Regions from separate parts of the Azospira sp. APE16 genome, predicted to be linked through region 1. Evidence: predicted binding sites of a transcription regulator. Region 1 holds the regulator's gene; the other holds the start of a gene.

Region 1 (7,231 bases):
GGCTAACGCCCTTATTTCGGCAACCAGCGCCGCAGCAGCAGGGAATTGCTCACCACCGAGACCGAACTCAAGGCCATGGCGGCGCCGGCCACCACCGGGTTGAGCAGGCCGAAGGCGGCCAGGGGAATGCCCAGCACGTTGTAGATGAAGGCGAAGAAAAGGTTCTGCCGGATCTTCGACAGGGTGGCCCGGGAAAGCGCAATGGCGTGGGCCACACCCATGAGGTCGCTTTTCACCAGGGTCAGGTCGGCGGCCTCCACCGCGGCGTCGGAACCGGCGCCCATGGCGAAGCTGACGTCGGCTGCCGCCAGGGCCGGGGCGTCGTTGATGCCGTCGCCGGCCATGGCCACCAGACGGCCGCCCTGTTTCAGTTTTTGCACTGCGGCCGCCTTGTCGCCGGGCAGCACTTCGGCCTCGAAACGGGCGATACCGGCCTGGGCGGCAATGGCCGCCGCCGTGGCCCGGTTGTCGCCGGTGAGCATCACCACTTCCACACCCAGGGCCTGCAAGCGCGCCACCGCGGCCTTGGAACTCTCCCGCAGGGGATCGGCGATGGCGATCAGGCCCAGGGCCACGCTGCCACCGGCCTGCTGTTCGGCCAGCACCACCACCGTCTTGCCCTGTCCCTGCAAGGCAGCAAGGACGCCATTCTCCACCGATGCACCCCGCTCCGCCGCCCAGGACGGGCTGCCCAGCAGCAGGGCCCGGGAGGACACCGCCCCTTCGACCCCGTGGCCGGCCACGGCGGCAAAGCCGCTCACCGCCTGCATCGCCAGGCCCCGGGCTTTCTGTTCGGCCAGCACGGCCCGGGCCAGGGGATGTTCCGAGCCCTGCTCCAGGGCCGCCGCCAGGGCCAGCACCTCGTCTTCGCTGGCGCCCAGGGCGACGATGTCGGTCACCGCCGGTTCGCCCCGGGTCAGGGTGCCGGTCTTGTCCACCGCCAGCACTTTCAGTTTTTCCGCCCGCTCCAGGGCTTCCGCATTCTTCACCAGGATGCCGGCGGCGGCGCCCCGGCCGGTGCCCACCATGATGGCGGTGGGCGTGGCCAGGCCCAGGGCGCAGGGGCAGGCGATGACCAGCACCGCCACCGCATTGACCAGGGCGGTGGTGAAATCACCCCCCAGCCACCACCACAGGCCGAAGGTGACCAGGGCGATGGCGCAGACCACCGGCACGAAAATGGCAGAGATTTTGTCGGCCAGCCGCTGCACCGGGGCCTTGGAGCCCTGGGCCTCGGCCACCAGGCGGATGATGCCGGCCAGCAGGGTGTGTTCGCCGACCCCGGTGGCACGGCAGCGCAGCATACCCTGGCCGTTGCTGGTGGCGGCGAAGACACCGTCGCCCGCCTGCTTGCCCACAGGCATGGACTCGCCGGTGAGCATGGCTTCATTGACGCTGGAAGCGCCCTCGATCACCTCCCCATCCACCGGCACCGCTTCGCCGGGGCGGACGATGAAGACGTCGCCGGGAATGAGCAGGGCCACGTCCAGCTCCACCAGTTCACCATTGCGTTCGACCCGGGCGGTCTTGGGCTGCAGGCGCACCAGTGCTTCCAGGGCGGCAGTGGTCTTGGCCTTGGCCCGGGCCTCCAGCAGCTTGCCCAGCAGCACCAGGGTGATGACGGCGGCGGAAGCCTCGAAATAGACGTGCTGGTGCTCCAGGCCGGCCAGGGTCACCACCAGGGAAAAGACGTAGGCCATGGTGGTGCCCAGGGCCACCAGCACGTCCATGTTGGCGCCACCGCCGCGCAGGGCTTTGTAGGCGCCGTCGTAGAAGCGCCAGCCGATCCAGAACTGCACCGGGGTGGCCAGCAGCAGTTGCAGCCAGCGGGGCAGCAGATCGCTGTGGCCATGTTCCGGCGCCGGGCCGAACATGGTGACCATCTGGGCCACCAGGGGCAGGGTGAGCAGGGCAGAGATGAAGAAGCGCCGCTTCTCGGCAGCATAATGGGCGGCCTTGCGGGCCTTTTCCTCTTCCCGGGTGGTGTCGCTGGCGACCCGGGCGCCGAAGCCGGCCTTTTCCACGGCGCTGATCAGCCGGGCCGTCTCCACCAGACCCGGCACGTAGCGGATGCGGGCCCGCTCGGCGGCCAGGTTCACCGCCCCTTCGACGCCGGGCAGGCGGTTCAGCACCTTCTCGATGCGGGCCGCGCAGGCGGCGCAGGTCATGCCCGTGAGTTCCAGTTCCACCGTGGCCGGCGGCACGGAAAAGCCGGCCTTCTCGATGGCTTCCACCACCCGCTGGGGCGTGGTTTCCCCGCCGCTCAAGGCGACGCTGGCCCGCTCCGCCGCCAGATTGACGCTGGCCTCCACGCCAGGCAGGCGGTTGAGCACTTTCTCGATGCGGGCCGAACAGGCGGCGCAGGTCATGCCGGCAATGGGCAGGTCGAGGCGGGAGGATGAAGGAGCGGCAGGGGACTGGGACACGGGCAACTCGGCAAGAAACATTAGCAATGGCTAATTATGGGCGCAGGCGCCCTTAGCCGCCAGTAACAGAGGGGCTCAAACCCCATGGTTACAGACCGCCGGCACGGCCAGGGGTTTCTTCGTTGCGCGGGGATGGACGCAGCCCTCCTCCCCGCCCGCTCATGCCGGGGATCAGGCCGGCTGCGCTGGCAGACGGCCTGCCGCCTATTTCACCAGCAGGACGGGCACCGTGGTTTCATGCACCACCCGGGTGGCCACCGAGCCCATGACGGCCCCGGCGATGGCGCTCCAGCCGTGGCTGCCGAGCAGCACCAGGTCGGCCCCCAGTTCAGCGGCCTGATGGGCGATGACGGCCCCCGGCTGGCCCACGTGGATGTGCCGCTGGTAGGCCACCCCGGCGGCCTTGAGCTTGGCCTCGGCCGCCTCCAGGCGTTCCACGCTGTCCTCCCGGTAGTAGCGCTCCAGGGTTTCGTGGCCCAGGTGGCGCTGCACCCGGCCGTCGGGAATGGGCGGATGCACGTAGAGCAGGTGCACCGTCGGCACTTCCCGGTACCAGGAGAGGCGGGAAATCAGGTGATCCACGGCCCGCAGGGAACAAGCGGAACCATCGACCGCCAGCAGGAAATTCAGCATCGTCTGCTCCTCAGCATTTCTAGATGTTATGGGCCAGGCGCCAGGCACCCAGCAGGCCCCACAGGCCGAAGCCGAGCACGCTCAGCCCGGCGATGCCGCGCACCCAGGGGCGCCGCACGAAATCCTTCAGCCGCGCCGCCAGGAGGCCGGCCAGCAGCAGATTGGGCAGGGTGCCCAAGCCGAAGGCCAGCATTACCGCGCCGCCCCGGGCGGCGCTGCCGCTCACCAGGGCGGTGGTCAGCACACTGTATACCAGACCGCAGGGCAGCCAGCCCCACAGCAAGCCCAGGGGAAAGGCCTGGGTCGGGCTGCGGGCGGGCAGAAAACGTTTGGAAAAGGGCTGCAGACGGCGCCACAGGCCCTGGCCTGCCCGCTCGGTCCACGCCAGGGCCTGGGTGGCACCGAGCAGATAGAGGCCCAGGGCTACCAGCATCAGGTTGGCCAGCACGTAGAGCACCAGGCGCAGGGACCATTGCTCTCCCAGGTGGGCGCCGGCCGCGCCGACGGCCCCCGCCAGGAGGCCGGCCAGGCCATAGCTGGCGATACGCCCCAGGTTGTAGGCCAGATGCAGGGACCAGCGGCTGCCTCCGACCTGCCCCAGGGACAGGGCGCCGACGATGCCGCCGCACATGCCGATGCAGTGGGTGCCGCCGAGAAAGCCGACGAGGAGGACGGAAAGCAGGGTGGGCAGGAAGGAGTCAGCCACGTGGGAGCGCCGTGCGGAAAGTGAAAAAGGCCATGGCCAAAATTATACCGGGCACTGGGGTTTCCCCCAGCGCCCGGCTTTTCCCCCCTGAGGCTTGCCTCAAGTTAAACGCGGTATCCCGTAGCCCGGTCAGATGACCTTGCTGTAACGGGTGCGCTGCCGATCGGCGCGCAGATATTTGTCGAACACCATGGAGATGGCCCGCACCAGGAGACGTCCCGGGGGCAGCACGGTGATCCATTTGTCGTCCACCTTCACCAGCCCGCCCCGCTCCAGTTCCTTCAGGTCCTCCAGTTCGGCGGCGAAGTACTTCTTGAAGTCGATCAGGTGGGCGATTTCGATGGACTCGGTGGAGATTTCGAAATGGCACATCAGGGCCTGGATGATGGAACGGCGCAGCAGGTCGTCGGCGGTCAGCTCGATGCCCCGCAGCACCGGCAGCACGCCGGCGTCCAGGCGGTCGTAGTACTCGTCCAGGGTGCGGTAGTTCTGGCTGTAGGTGGGCCCCACCTTGGCGATGGAGGAAATGCCGAAGGACAGCATGTCGCAGTCCGCATGGGTGGAGTAGCCCTGGAAATTGCGGTGCAGCCGGCCCTGGCGCTGGGCCACGGCCAGCTCGTCGTCCGGCTTGGCGAAGTGGTCCATGCCGATGAAGACGTAGCCGGCATCGGTCAGCTTCTTGATGGCCAGGGAGAGCAGCTGCAGGCGCGTGTCGGCGTTGGGCAGGTCGCTCTCGTTGATGCGCCGCTGGGGCTTGAAGAGGCCCGGCAGGTGGGCATAGTTGTAGATGGAGAGACGCTCCGGGTCCATAGCCAGGACCCGCTCCAGGGTGCGGTTGAAGCCCATCACCGTCTGGTGGGGCAGGCCGTAGATGAGGTCCACGCTGATGGACTTGAAGCCGCTCTTGCGCGCCTGGTCCATCACCGTGAAGGTTTCTTCCTCGGTCTGGATGCGATTGATGGCCTGCTGCACCCGCTCGTCGAAATCCTGGACGCCCAGGCTCATGCGGTTGAAGCCCAGCTCGCCGAGCAGGGCCACGGTGGGCCGGTCCACCTTGCGCGGATCCACTTCGATGGAAATCTCGGCCCCATCCACCAGCTTGAAATGGCGGTGGGTGAGGTCCATCAGCTGGTGCATTTCCTCATGGGAGAGGAAGGTGGGCGTGCCGCCGCCCCAGTGCAGCTGGGAGACTTCCCGATCCCCGTCCAGCAGGTACTCGGCCTGCAGGGCCATCTCCTTGCCCAGGTACTTGATGTACTTGGCGCTGCGGCCGTGATCCTTGGTGATGATCTTGTTACAGGCGCAGTAGTAGCAGATGGTGTTACAGAAGGGGATGTGGAAGTATAATGACAGCGGTCGGCTGATACCGCCGATGTTGCGTTTGCCCAACCACAGCTTCAGGGCCTCGGCATCGAAGGCTTCGACAAAACGGTCAGCCGTCGGATAGGACGTGTAGCGCGGTCCATTGACGTCGAAGCGGCGGATGATCTGGGGATCGAAAACCAGGTTGTTGGCGGTAAATGTCATTGAAAAACAGTCGTTGCAGAACCACACATTAGGTGCGGCTTATTATCGTGGTGCAGGAACTGGGGCACGTTGACCTGGATCAAAGGCTTCCAAAGGGCCTTCCGGCGCAGGTTACCACCATCCGAACGCCCTTGGCCCAGCGAGGAACAGCATGCCGTTGAAGAAGACCAGCGCCCAAGAAATTACCCTGTCGGTCATCAAGACCGCCTGCTCGAACTGTAACCTGCAAGAACTGTGTCTTCCCTACGGTCTCAACGAGACCGAGATGTCCAAGCTGGACGAACTGGTCAGCACCCGCCGCAAGATCAAGCGCGGTGACCACCTGTACCGGGCCGGGGAGGCCTTCGAATCCATCTACGCCATCCGCGCCGGTTTCTTCAAGACCGACGTGCTGCTGGAAGACGGCCGCGACCAGGTCACCGGCTTCCAGATGGCCGGCGAGCTGCTGGGCCTGGACGGCATCAGCACCGAACACCATTCCTGTAACGCGGTGGCCCTGGAAGACAGTGAAGTCTGCATCATCCCCTTCCCCCGCCTGGAAGGCCTGTCCCGGGAGATCGTGGCCCTGCAGCACCACTTCCACAAGGTGATGAGCCGGGAGATCGTGCGCGACCATGGGGTCATGATGCTGCTCGGCACCATGCGGGCAGAAGAACGGCTGGCCGCCTTCCTCCTCAATCTCTCCCAGCGCTTCACCGCCCGCGGCTATTCCCACGCCGAGTTCTACCTGCGCATGACCCGGGAAGAAATCGGCAGCTACCTGGGCCTCAAGCTGGAAACCGTTTCCCGCGCCTTCTCCCGCTTCCAGGAAGAAGGTCTGATCGCCGTGCAGCAGAAGCACATCCGCATCCTGGACATCCCGGGCCTGAAAAAGCTGATGACCCACCAGTCGGCCTGATCCCGGACAAGCGTCAAACAAAAAAGCGGCTCCGCGGAGCCGCTTTTTTTATTGCCCGGATTATTGCCCGGGCTTAGTCCAGGAGTGCCGGCAGTCCTACTGCTCCCCTTCCGGAAACACCGCCCCCCGCCGCGCCGCCATGCTGCGGCCGACGGCGGCCGCCTGCTCGGGGGACAGCAGGCGCCGCCCCAGGGGCAGCAGCTCCCGGGTTTCCAGATCGATGTGTCCCAGATAAAGCTCGGCCAGCCCTTCCACCATGGCCGCCGGCAGGGCCTCGCTGCATTCCCCCGGCTGGGCCGCGACGATGGCCTGCAGGCGGGCCAGCACCTCATCCCGCGCCCGGTCCATGCGCCGGTGATCGGCCAGGATGCGCTCGATGAGGGCCTCCACCTGGGCCGCCACCGCCGCTTCCCGGGCCACCGCCTGGCTCGCCCGCAGGGCGGGAAAGAGGTCATCCTCCTCGTCCGCATGGTGATGGGGAGCGGCCACGGAGAAATAGCGCAGCACGCCCTGGGCCGCCTCCCGGGCAGCCTGGTCAGCGCCGTGCCGGGGCAGGTGCTGCACCAGGCGACGCAGGGTCTCGATCTGGGCCTGGATGCGACCGTGGCAGGCATCCAGCATTTCCAGGGGTTCGTCGAAACTGGGGGCGGCGGCGCCCAACAGGCTGTGGCTCATGCAATTCCTTTCACAGACCGGCGAAGAAGCCGGCGGGATGACGCGTCAGGGCAACGGAAACGATATAGGCGAAACACGACAGGGCCATGACGAAAAAGATGCCCCGCACCGCCTTGCTGCGCCCCCGCTTGAGGGCCACGCTGCCGCAGCCGATGTAGGCCAGCAGGGCCAGCACCTTGGCCGTCAGCCAGCCCTGGACGAAGGGATACTGGCCGGAGAGAAAGGCCAGGGCCAGGGCGCTGCCGAGCAGCAGGGTATCCACCACATGGGGCGCCACCCGCGGCAGGCGCCCCTGCAGTCGAGGCGACTCCTGCAGCATCCAGAATCCGCGCAGGAGGAATCCGAGGCCGGAGAGGACGACGCAGG
Region 2 (7,231 bases), 740 kb from region 1:
GGGCTCCATCCCGGAAGACTTCCGCGTGCCCTTCGCCCACACCCCGTCCTTCGTCGGCAGCCACATCACCGGCTACGACAACATGCTCAAGGGCGTGCTGACCAACCTGTGGGCCGGCCAGGAACGCAAGGAAGGCGCCGCCATCAACGTGAACGGCGGCTTCGACGGCTACTGCGTCGGCAACAACCGGGAAATCAAGCGCCTGCTGGGCCTGATGGGTGTGGATTTCACCGTCCTCTCCGATCCCTCCGACGTCTTCGATACTCCGGCCGACGGCGAATTCCGCATGTACGACGGTGGCACCAAGATCGACGACGGCATCGCCGCCGTCAATGCCAAGGCCACCTTCCTGCTGCAGGGCTTCTCCACGGCCAAGACCGGCGAGTTCATCAAGGAAAAGGGCCAGGAAGTCGTCGCCTTCCACAACCCGGTGGGCGTCACCGCCACCGACGCCTTCCTCATGGAAGTCTCCCGCGTCACCGGCAAGGCCATCCCGGCCGAGCTGGAAAAGGAACGGGGCCGTCTGGTGGACGCCATCGCCGACTCCCAGGCCTACCTGCACGGCAAGAGCTTCTCCCTGTTCGGCGACCCCGACATGGTCTACGGCCTGGTCAGCTTCCTCCTGGAAGTCGGCGCCGAGCCCAAGCACATCGTGGTCACCAACTCCACCAAGGACTTCGAGACCAAGCTCGGCGCCCTGCTGGAAGCCAGCCCCTTCGGCAAGGAAGCCAAGATCTACGCCGGCAAGGACCTGTGGCACATGCGTTCCCTACTCGCCACCGAGCCTTCCGACTTCCTCATCGGCTCCTCCTACGGCAAGTTCCTGGAGCGTGACACGGGCGTGCCCCTGATCCGGATCGGCTTCCCGATCTTCGACCGGCACCACCACCATCGCTTCCCCATCTGGGGTTACCAGGGCGGCCTCAACGTGCTCGTGAAGATCCTCGACAAGATCTTCGACGTGCTCGACAAGGATCCGAAGGGCACCAGTTTCGACGTCGTGCGGTGACGATCTGCCCGCCCGTCCATCAGGTCTTCGATGGCGGGCGGGATTTTTTTACAGGAGTGATTCAATGCCGAACGTGACGTTTTCCTCCCCCAAGCAGAAGAAGGACGTGACCGTGTATGCCGTGGCCGGCAACCGTTCCACCATCCTCGGCCTGGCCAAGGAACACAAGATCCCCGTGGATTTCGAGTGCCAGGATGGCAACTGCGGCTCCTGCGCCGTGGAAGTGCTGCACCTGGGCAACAAGCAGCCCATGGCCGCCCACCTGACGGAAAAGGAAAAGACCGCCCTGGTGCTGGCCGGCAAGGTTAAGCAGGCCGAGCTGGACGAACTGGTGGTGAAGGACCTGGCCCCGGGCTGGCGCCTGGCCTGCCAGTACATGCTGCTGGACGAGGACATCGCGGTCAAATTCTGAGCGCCGGTCTGCCGACTCTCCCGTGCGACGGGGAGCGAAGGCGGGTCGTGACAGCAAAGCTTGCACGGTTTCGTCGCACCGGTACGGGGGTGTAACTCTCCCAGCTTCCGTACCTCCCCAACAGAGAAACAATCAAAAGAGAAAACCGGCCCGGGGCGACCCGGAGCCGGTTTTTCATTGGTACGCCGCCGATACCTGGCGGACCGGGATTGGCGGACCGGAAATGTCAGGATTCCTGCAGCAGCCGGTCGATCGTCCCCGCCTCCGGCAGGCTGCCGCTATGGACCACCCGGCCCTCGATCACCAGGGCCGGCGTCGCCATGACGCCGTAGCCGATGATGCGGGCCATGTCCTCGACCTTTTCCAGGTCGATGGCGGTGCCGGTACGCACGGCCGCCTGTTCCACCATGGCCACCAGGGTCTTGCATTTGGCACAGCCCGTGCCCAGGACTTTCACTTCTTTCATCATGCTTCCTTATAGAACGGCGTTGAAGACGTAACCGACGAGGAGGATCCCCAGGGCCACCACGCCGGCGAAAGTGGCGATCAGGCGGGGCTTGAGGGCCTTGCGCAGAATGATCATCTCCGGCGCCGAAAGGGCGATGACGCTCATCATGAAGGCCAGGACCGTGCCCAGGGCCGCACCCTTGCCGATGAGGGCCTCCACCACCGGGATGATGCCGGCCGCGTTGGTGTACATGGGCACGCCGAGCACGACTGCGGCCGGCACCGCCCACCACACGTCCTTGCCCATGAAGGAGGCCATGAAGTCCTCCGGCACGTAGCCGTGGATGCCCGCGCCCAGGGCGATGCCGGCCACCACATAGGGCCACACCTTGGCGACGATGTCCCGCACATGGTCCAGGCCGGCGCGGCCCCGCTGCACCCAGCTCATGCCGCCGCCGGCGAAGCTGGCGGGGGTGCCCGCCTGGATCGCCCGCACCCAGTCTTCCAGGTGGGCCTCCATCTTCAGGTGGCCGATCACCAGTCCGGCCAGGATGGCGACCAGCAGCCCCAGTCCCAGGTAGAGCAGGGCCACCTGCCAGCCGAACATGCCGAAGAGCAGGGCCAGGGCCACCTCGTTGATCATGGGGGCGGCGATGAGGAACGAAAAGGTCACTCCCAGGGGCACGCCCGCCGAGAGGAAACCGATGAAAAAGGGCACGGCGGAGCAGGAGCAGAAGGGCGTGACGATGCCCAGGCCGGCCGCCAGGACGTTGCCCATCCCGGTGCGCCTGCCGGAGAGCAGGGCGCGGGTGCGCTCCGGTGCGAAGAAGGTCTGGATCACGCCCATCAGGAAGACGATGCCGGTCAGCAGCAGCAGGACCTTGGGCGTGTCATAGACGAAGAAGTGCAGGGCTTCGCCCAGGGCCGTCTGACGGCTCTGTCCCAGGGCGGCAACGACGAAATCGGCCATGGCCGTCAGATTGCCGTAGAGCCAGAACCAAAGTCCGGCGGCTGCCGTCGTGCCGCATAGCCAGCGCCATCCCAGGCCCCTTGCCGGGGCCACCGTGTTCATTTCCACATTCATCTTCACTCCTGTTCGCGAAAGGCGGTGGTGGCCCCGGCCGTGGCCGGAAACGGGGCATCTCGCACAGAAGACGAAGCAGGGGCAAAAAGGATGCAGCTAGTCCCGGGGAAGGAGGGGCGGCCGGGGCACGAAGCAGCAGACCTGGCCTTCGCCGTCGAAACGCACCTGGCAGGCCTGCACCAGGCGGGCCCGCAGCCGGCGGCGGGCCCTTTGCACGCGGGACTTGGCCGCGGCCAGGGAGAGTCCCTGGCGCTGGGCGAATTCCTGCTGGCTCAGGCCTTCGATGTCGCACAGGCGGATGGCCTCCCGGTCGGCCTCCGCCAGTTCGCCGAGAACCCGGGGCAGGCAGTCGGCCAGCCTGTCCACCGGGGGGACTTCGGGGATCTCGGCGGCGGGCCAGTCTTCGTCCAGGGGCAGTTGCTGCCGCTGCAGGCGGAAGCGGTCGATCAGCAGGTTGCGCGCCACCTGGAACAGCCAGGCCCGGGGATTTTCCACTCCGCACAGGGCATCGGGTTGCCGCAGCGCCCGCAGGAACACCTCCTGGAGCAGGTCCCGGGCCTCCTCCCGGTCGGGCAGGCGGGCGGCGATGAACCGCATCAGTTCCGCCTCGTGGGCTTTCCAGGCTGCATCGACGCACTTCATGGGATTCATTCGGGGCATGGGGAGCGCATCAGCTTACACGTTTGTCCCGGCCCGGCTGCAGTCCGCCGGGCGCTCCCTGCCCCCTGTTTGACCGAAATCAAGGGGTTGCGCGGGGGCGGGGCTATACTCCCGGCTTCCCCGGATTCCCCATTTTTGCCATGTCGAACAATCCCTTGCCCGAACTGGTCTGCCCCGCCGGCAGCCTGCCGGCGCTCAAAGCTGCCGTCGATAACGGCGCCGACACCGTCTACCTGGGCTTCAAGAACGACACCAACGCCCGCAACTTCGCCGGCCTCAATTTCGACGAGAAGACCATGGCCGAAGGGCTGCATTACGCCCAGAGCCGCGGCAAGGAAGTGCTGCTGGCCCTCAACACCTATGCCCAGCCCGGCCGCGTGCAGGCCTGGCGGGAGGCGGTGGACGTGGCCGCTGGCCTCGGCGTGGACGCCCTGATCCTGGCCGACGTGGGCCTGCTGGCCTACGCCCGGGAGAAGTACCCGGACCTCAACCTGCACCTCTCCGTGCAGGGCTCCGCCACCAATTACGAGGCGGTCAATTTCTGCCACAAGGAATTCGGCATCCGCCGCGCCGTGCTGCCCCGGGTGCTGACCCTGGCCCAGGTAGAGCACGTCATCAAGAACACCCCGGTGGAGATCGAGGTGTTCGGCTTCGGCAGCCTCTGCGTCATGAACGAGGGCCGCTGCTGGCTCTCTTCCTATGCCTGCGGCGAATCCCCCAACACCGTCGGCGCCTGTTCCCCGGCCAAGTACGTGCGCTGGGAAAAGAATCCGGGCCGCATGGATGCCCGCCTCAACGGCATCCTCATCGACAGCTACGGCGACCAGGAAAACGCCGGCTACCCGACCCTGTGCAAGGGCCGCTTCGAGGTCCAGGGCGAGACCTACTACGCCCTGGAGGAACCCACCTCCCTCAACGTCCTCTCGGTGCTGCCGGAGATCGTCAAGATCGGCGTCCGCGCCATCAAGGTCGAAGGCCGCCAGCGCAGCCCGGCCTACGTCGCCCAGGTCACCCGCACCCTGCGCGCCGCCCTGGACAGCCTCAAGGACGGCAACGACCGCTACAGCGTCAAGCCTTCCTGGCAGGCCGAACTGACCAAGGTTTCCGAGGGCCACCAGGCCACCCTGGGCGCCTACAACCGGCCCTGGCGCTGAGAGAGGAAAGCACGAACATGACCATGAAACTCTCCCTCGGCCCCCTGCTGTGGTTCTGGCCCAAGCAGGAAGTGATGAATTTCTACGCCTCCATGCTGGAGACGCCCCTGGACCGCATCTACCTGGGCGAAGTGGTGTGCTCCCGCCGCCAGCAGCTGCGCACCAGCGACTGGATCGGCCTGGCCAGGGACCTGGCCGAATCGGGCAAGGAGGTGGTGATCTCGGCCCAGGCCCTGCTGGAATCGGAAAGCGACCTGAAGGCCCTGCGCCGTCTGGTGGAGGAGGGCAACTGCTCCCTCGAGGCCAACGACCTGGGCGCCGTCAGCCTGGCTCGGGAAAAGCAGCTGCCCTTCGTCTGCGGCCCCCACCTCAACATCTACAACGAATCGGCCCTGGCCTACTTCGCCGGCCTCGGCGCCAAGCGCTGGGTGCCGCCCCTGGAGGCGACCCGGGAACTGGTGCAGACCCTGCACCAGGCGCGTCCGGCAGGCATGGAGACGGAGGTCTTCGCCTTCGGCAAGATTCCCCTGGCCTTCTCCGCCCGCTGCTTCACCGCCCGGCACTACAACCTGAACAAGGACGACTGCCAGTTCAAGTGCCTGGACCACAGCGAGGGCCTGACCCTGCTGACCCGGGAAAAGCAGCCCTTCCTGGTCATCAACGGCATCCAGACCATGTCGGCCCAGACCTACAGCCTGCTGCACCTGATGCCCGAACTGTCGCAGATGGGCATCGACGCCGTGCGCATCAGCCCCCAACCGGCGCATACTGCCGCCATCGTCGCCGCCTTCGAGCGCGCCCGCCGCGGCGAAGAGGTGGCGGAACAGCCCCAGTGGGCCGAGCACGGCCTGTGCGACGGCTACTGGTTCGGCCGCGCCGGCATCGATCTGGCAGCGGCGGCCACCACCGAACTGCATGCAGGAGCCTGACATGAGCCACTTCACCATTCCCACCTTCAAGCTGCCCGAGTTCGTCGCCAAGATCGGTGCCCGCCTGCCCCAGTGGCCCCACGCCCTGGCCCTGGTCTCCGGCCTCAACACCGCGGCCAAGCTGAAGCTGTTGCCGGAAGACAGCCTGCAGAGCCTGGCGGGCAAGACCTTCCTGGTGGCGGTGAACGACACCGGCGGCGAAGCCCGCTTCACCTACGCCAACGGCTGGTTCCGTCCCGTCTTCGGCGCCGCCGGCGAGCCCGACCTGACCTTCCGCGCCGACCTCTCCGCCTACCTGCAGCTGGTCAGCCGCCAGGAGGACCCGGACACCCTGTTCTTCAATCGCCAGCTCTCCATCGAAGGCGACACCGAACTGGGCCTGGTGGTGAAGAACATGCTCGACGCCATCGAGTGGCCCCCCAGCGTCGGCCGCATTCCCGGCCTGGAGCGCCTCTCCGCCCTGGTTGCCGGCCTGCCCCGTCCCGGCCGCACGGCCTGAGTCCCCAGCACGCTCCGGGGTAAACCCGGGCTTGCCCCGCTTTCGGCGCGGTGGCATTTTTTCCCCTTGAGCCAGAGGGAGGAATGCCATGTCCAACGACTACCTGGAAATCATCCTGCACCTGGGCAGCGCCTGGGTCGCCGGCAGTCTGGTGGGACTGGAGCGCAGCTTCCACGGCCGGCCCGCCGGCTTCCGTACCCACGCCCTGGTGTGCCTGGCCTCGGCCCTGCTGATGGTGGTCACCACCTATCAGGGCCGCTGGATGACCGCCATGCCCCTGGAAGCCATCCGTACCGATCCCACCCGCATGGCCCAGGGCATCATGACCGGCATCGGCTTCCTCGGCGCCGGCGTCATCTTCAAGGAAGGCTTGACGGTGCGCGGCCTCACCACCGCCGCCTCCATCTGGATCACCGCCGCCCTGGGTATCCTCTACGGCATCGGCTTCTACTTTCCCGCCCTCATCTCCACCGCCGCCGTGCTGGGCACCCTGGCCCTGTTCCGCTGGATCGAGTACCGGGTGCCGAGCCAGGCCTATGCCCACTTGGTTCTGCGCTATCCGGGCAGCGGTGCCCCGGTGGAGGATACGGTGCGGCAGCTGCTACAGGGCTTCGGCTTCAGTATCGCCAACATGAGCTACCGCCTGTCCGAGTCCGGCGCCGTGTACGAGTACCGCATGATCATCAAGACCTACGGCAAGCACAATTTTGAGCGCCTGGCCGAACATCTGCGTCAGGGCAACGGCCTGCTGGAGTTCCGCATCTCCCCCACCGGCGACTGAGACGATGCCCGGCTGTCAGCCAATGGGGGCAAGGTTTTTCGGCTGCCATGCCCGCGGGCCCGCGTCCGTGCTGAACCATGGGGTAGGGGTCCTGAAGAGGCCCGTCCCTCTTTGCTGACAGACGGGCACTGCGCCCGTGATCATTACAAACGCATTTCATCGGCGTGACACATTGGGCCGTTAACCTGAAAAAAGTCACACTTTTTCGGACCGGACTCCATGAAAGCGCTATTCGCCCCCGCCGCCTGGCTGGTTG

Evidence for each region. The regulator FNR, encoded in region 1, switches genes on or off when oxygen is low (the NO sensors DNR and NnrR bind a similar motif). The targets are predictions, from matches to a motif close to TTGANCTAGNTCAA.
Region 2: ubiU (ubiquinone anaerobic biosynthesis protein UbiU) is a predicted target of FNR. The motif match lies at 3,682-3,695, and genes of this name have one in related genera.

The regions. Positions count from the first base shown of each region.
Region 1 is NZ_CP179682.1:2,917,452-2,924,682, forward strand. It holds gene ACLSSQ_RS13920 (heavy metal translocating P-type ATPase) at 12-2,447, opposite strand; gene ACLSSQ_RS13925 (universal stress protein) at 2,631-3,059, opposite strand; gene ACLSSQ_RS13930 (sulfite exporter TauE/SafE family protein) at 3,079-3,765, opposite strand; gene hemN (oxygen-independent coproporphyrinogen III oxidase) at 3,895-5,292, opposite strand; gene fnr (fumarate/nitrate reduction transcriptional regulator Fnr) at 5,444-6,190, shown strand; gene ACLSSQ_RS13945 (hemerythrin domain-containing protein) at 6,287-6,865, opposite strand; gene ACLSSQ_RS13950 (SirB2 family protein) at 6,876-7,231, opposite strand, start outside.
Region 2 is NZ_CP179682.1:3,654,172-3,661,402, reverse strand. It holds gene nifK (nitrogenase molybdenum-iron protein subunit beta) at 1-1,009, shown strand, start outside; gene ACLSSQ_RS17405 (2Fe-2S iron-sulfur cluster-binding protein) at 1,074-1,421, shown strand; gene ACLSSQ_RS17400 (thioredoxin family protein) at 1,648-1,887, opposite strand; gene ACLSSQ_RS17395 (permease) at 1,897-2,952, opposite strand; gene sigZ (RNA polymerase sigma factor SigZ) at 3,049-3,612, opposite strand; gene ubiU (ubiquinone anaerobic biosynthesis protein UbiU) at 3,753-4,766, shown strand; gene ACLSSQ_RS17380 (U32 family peptidase) at 4,784-5,695, shown strand; gene ubiT (ubiquinone anaerobic biosynthesis accessory factor UbiT) at 5,697-6,194, shown strand; gene ACLSSQ_RS17370 (MgtC/SapB family protein) at 6,283-6,975, shown strand; gene ACLSSQ_RS17365 (methyl-accepting chemotaxis protein) at 7,195-7,231, shown strand, end outside.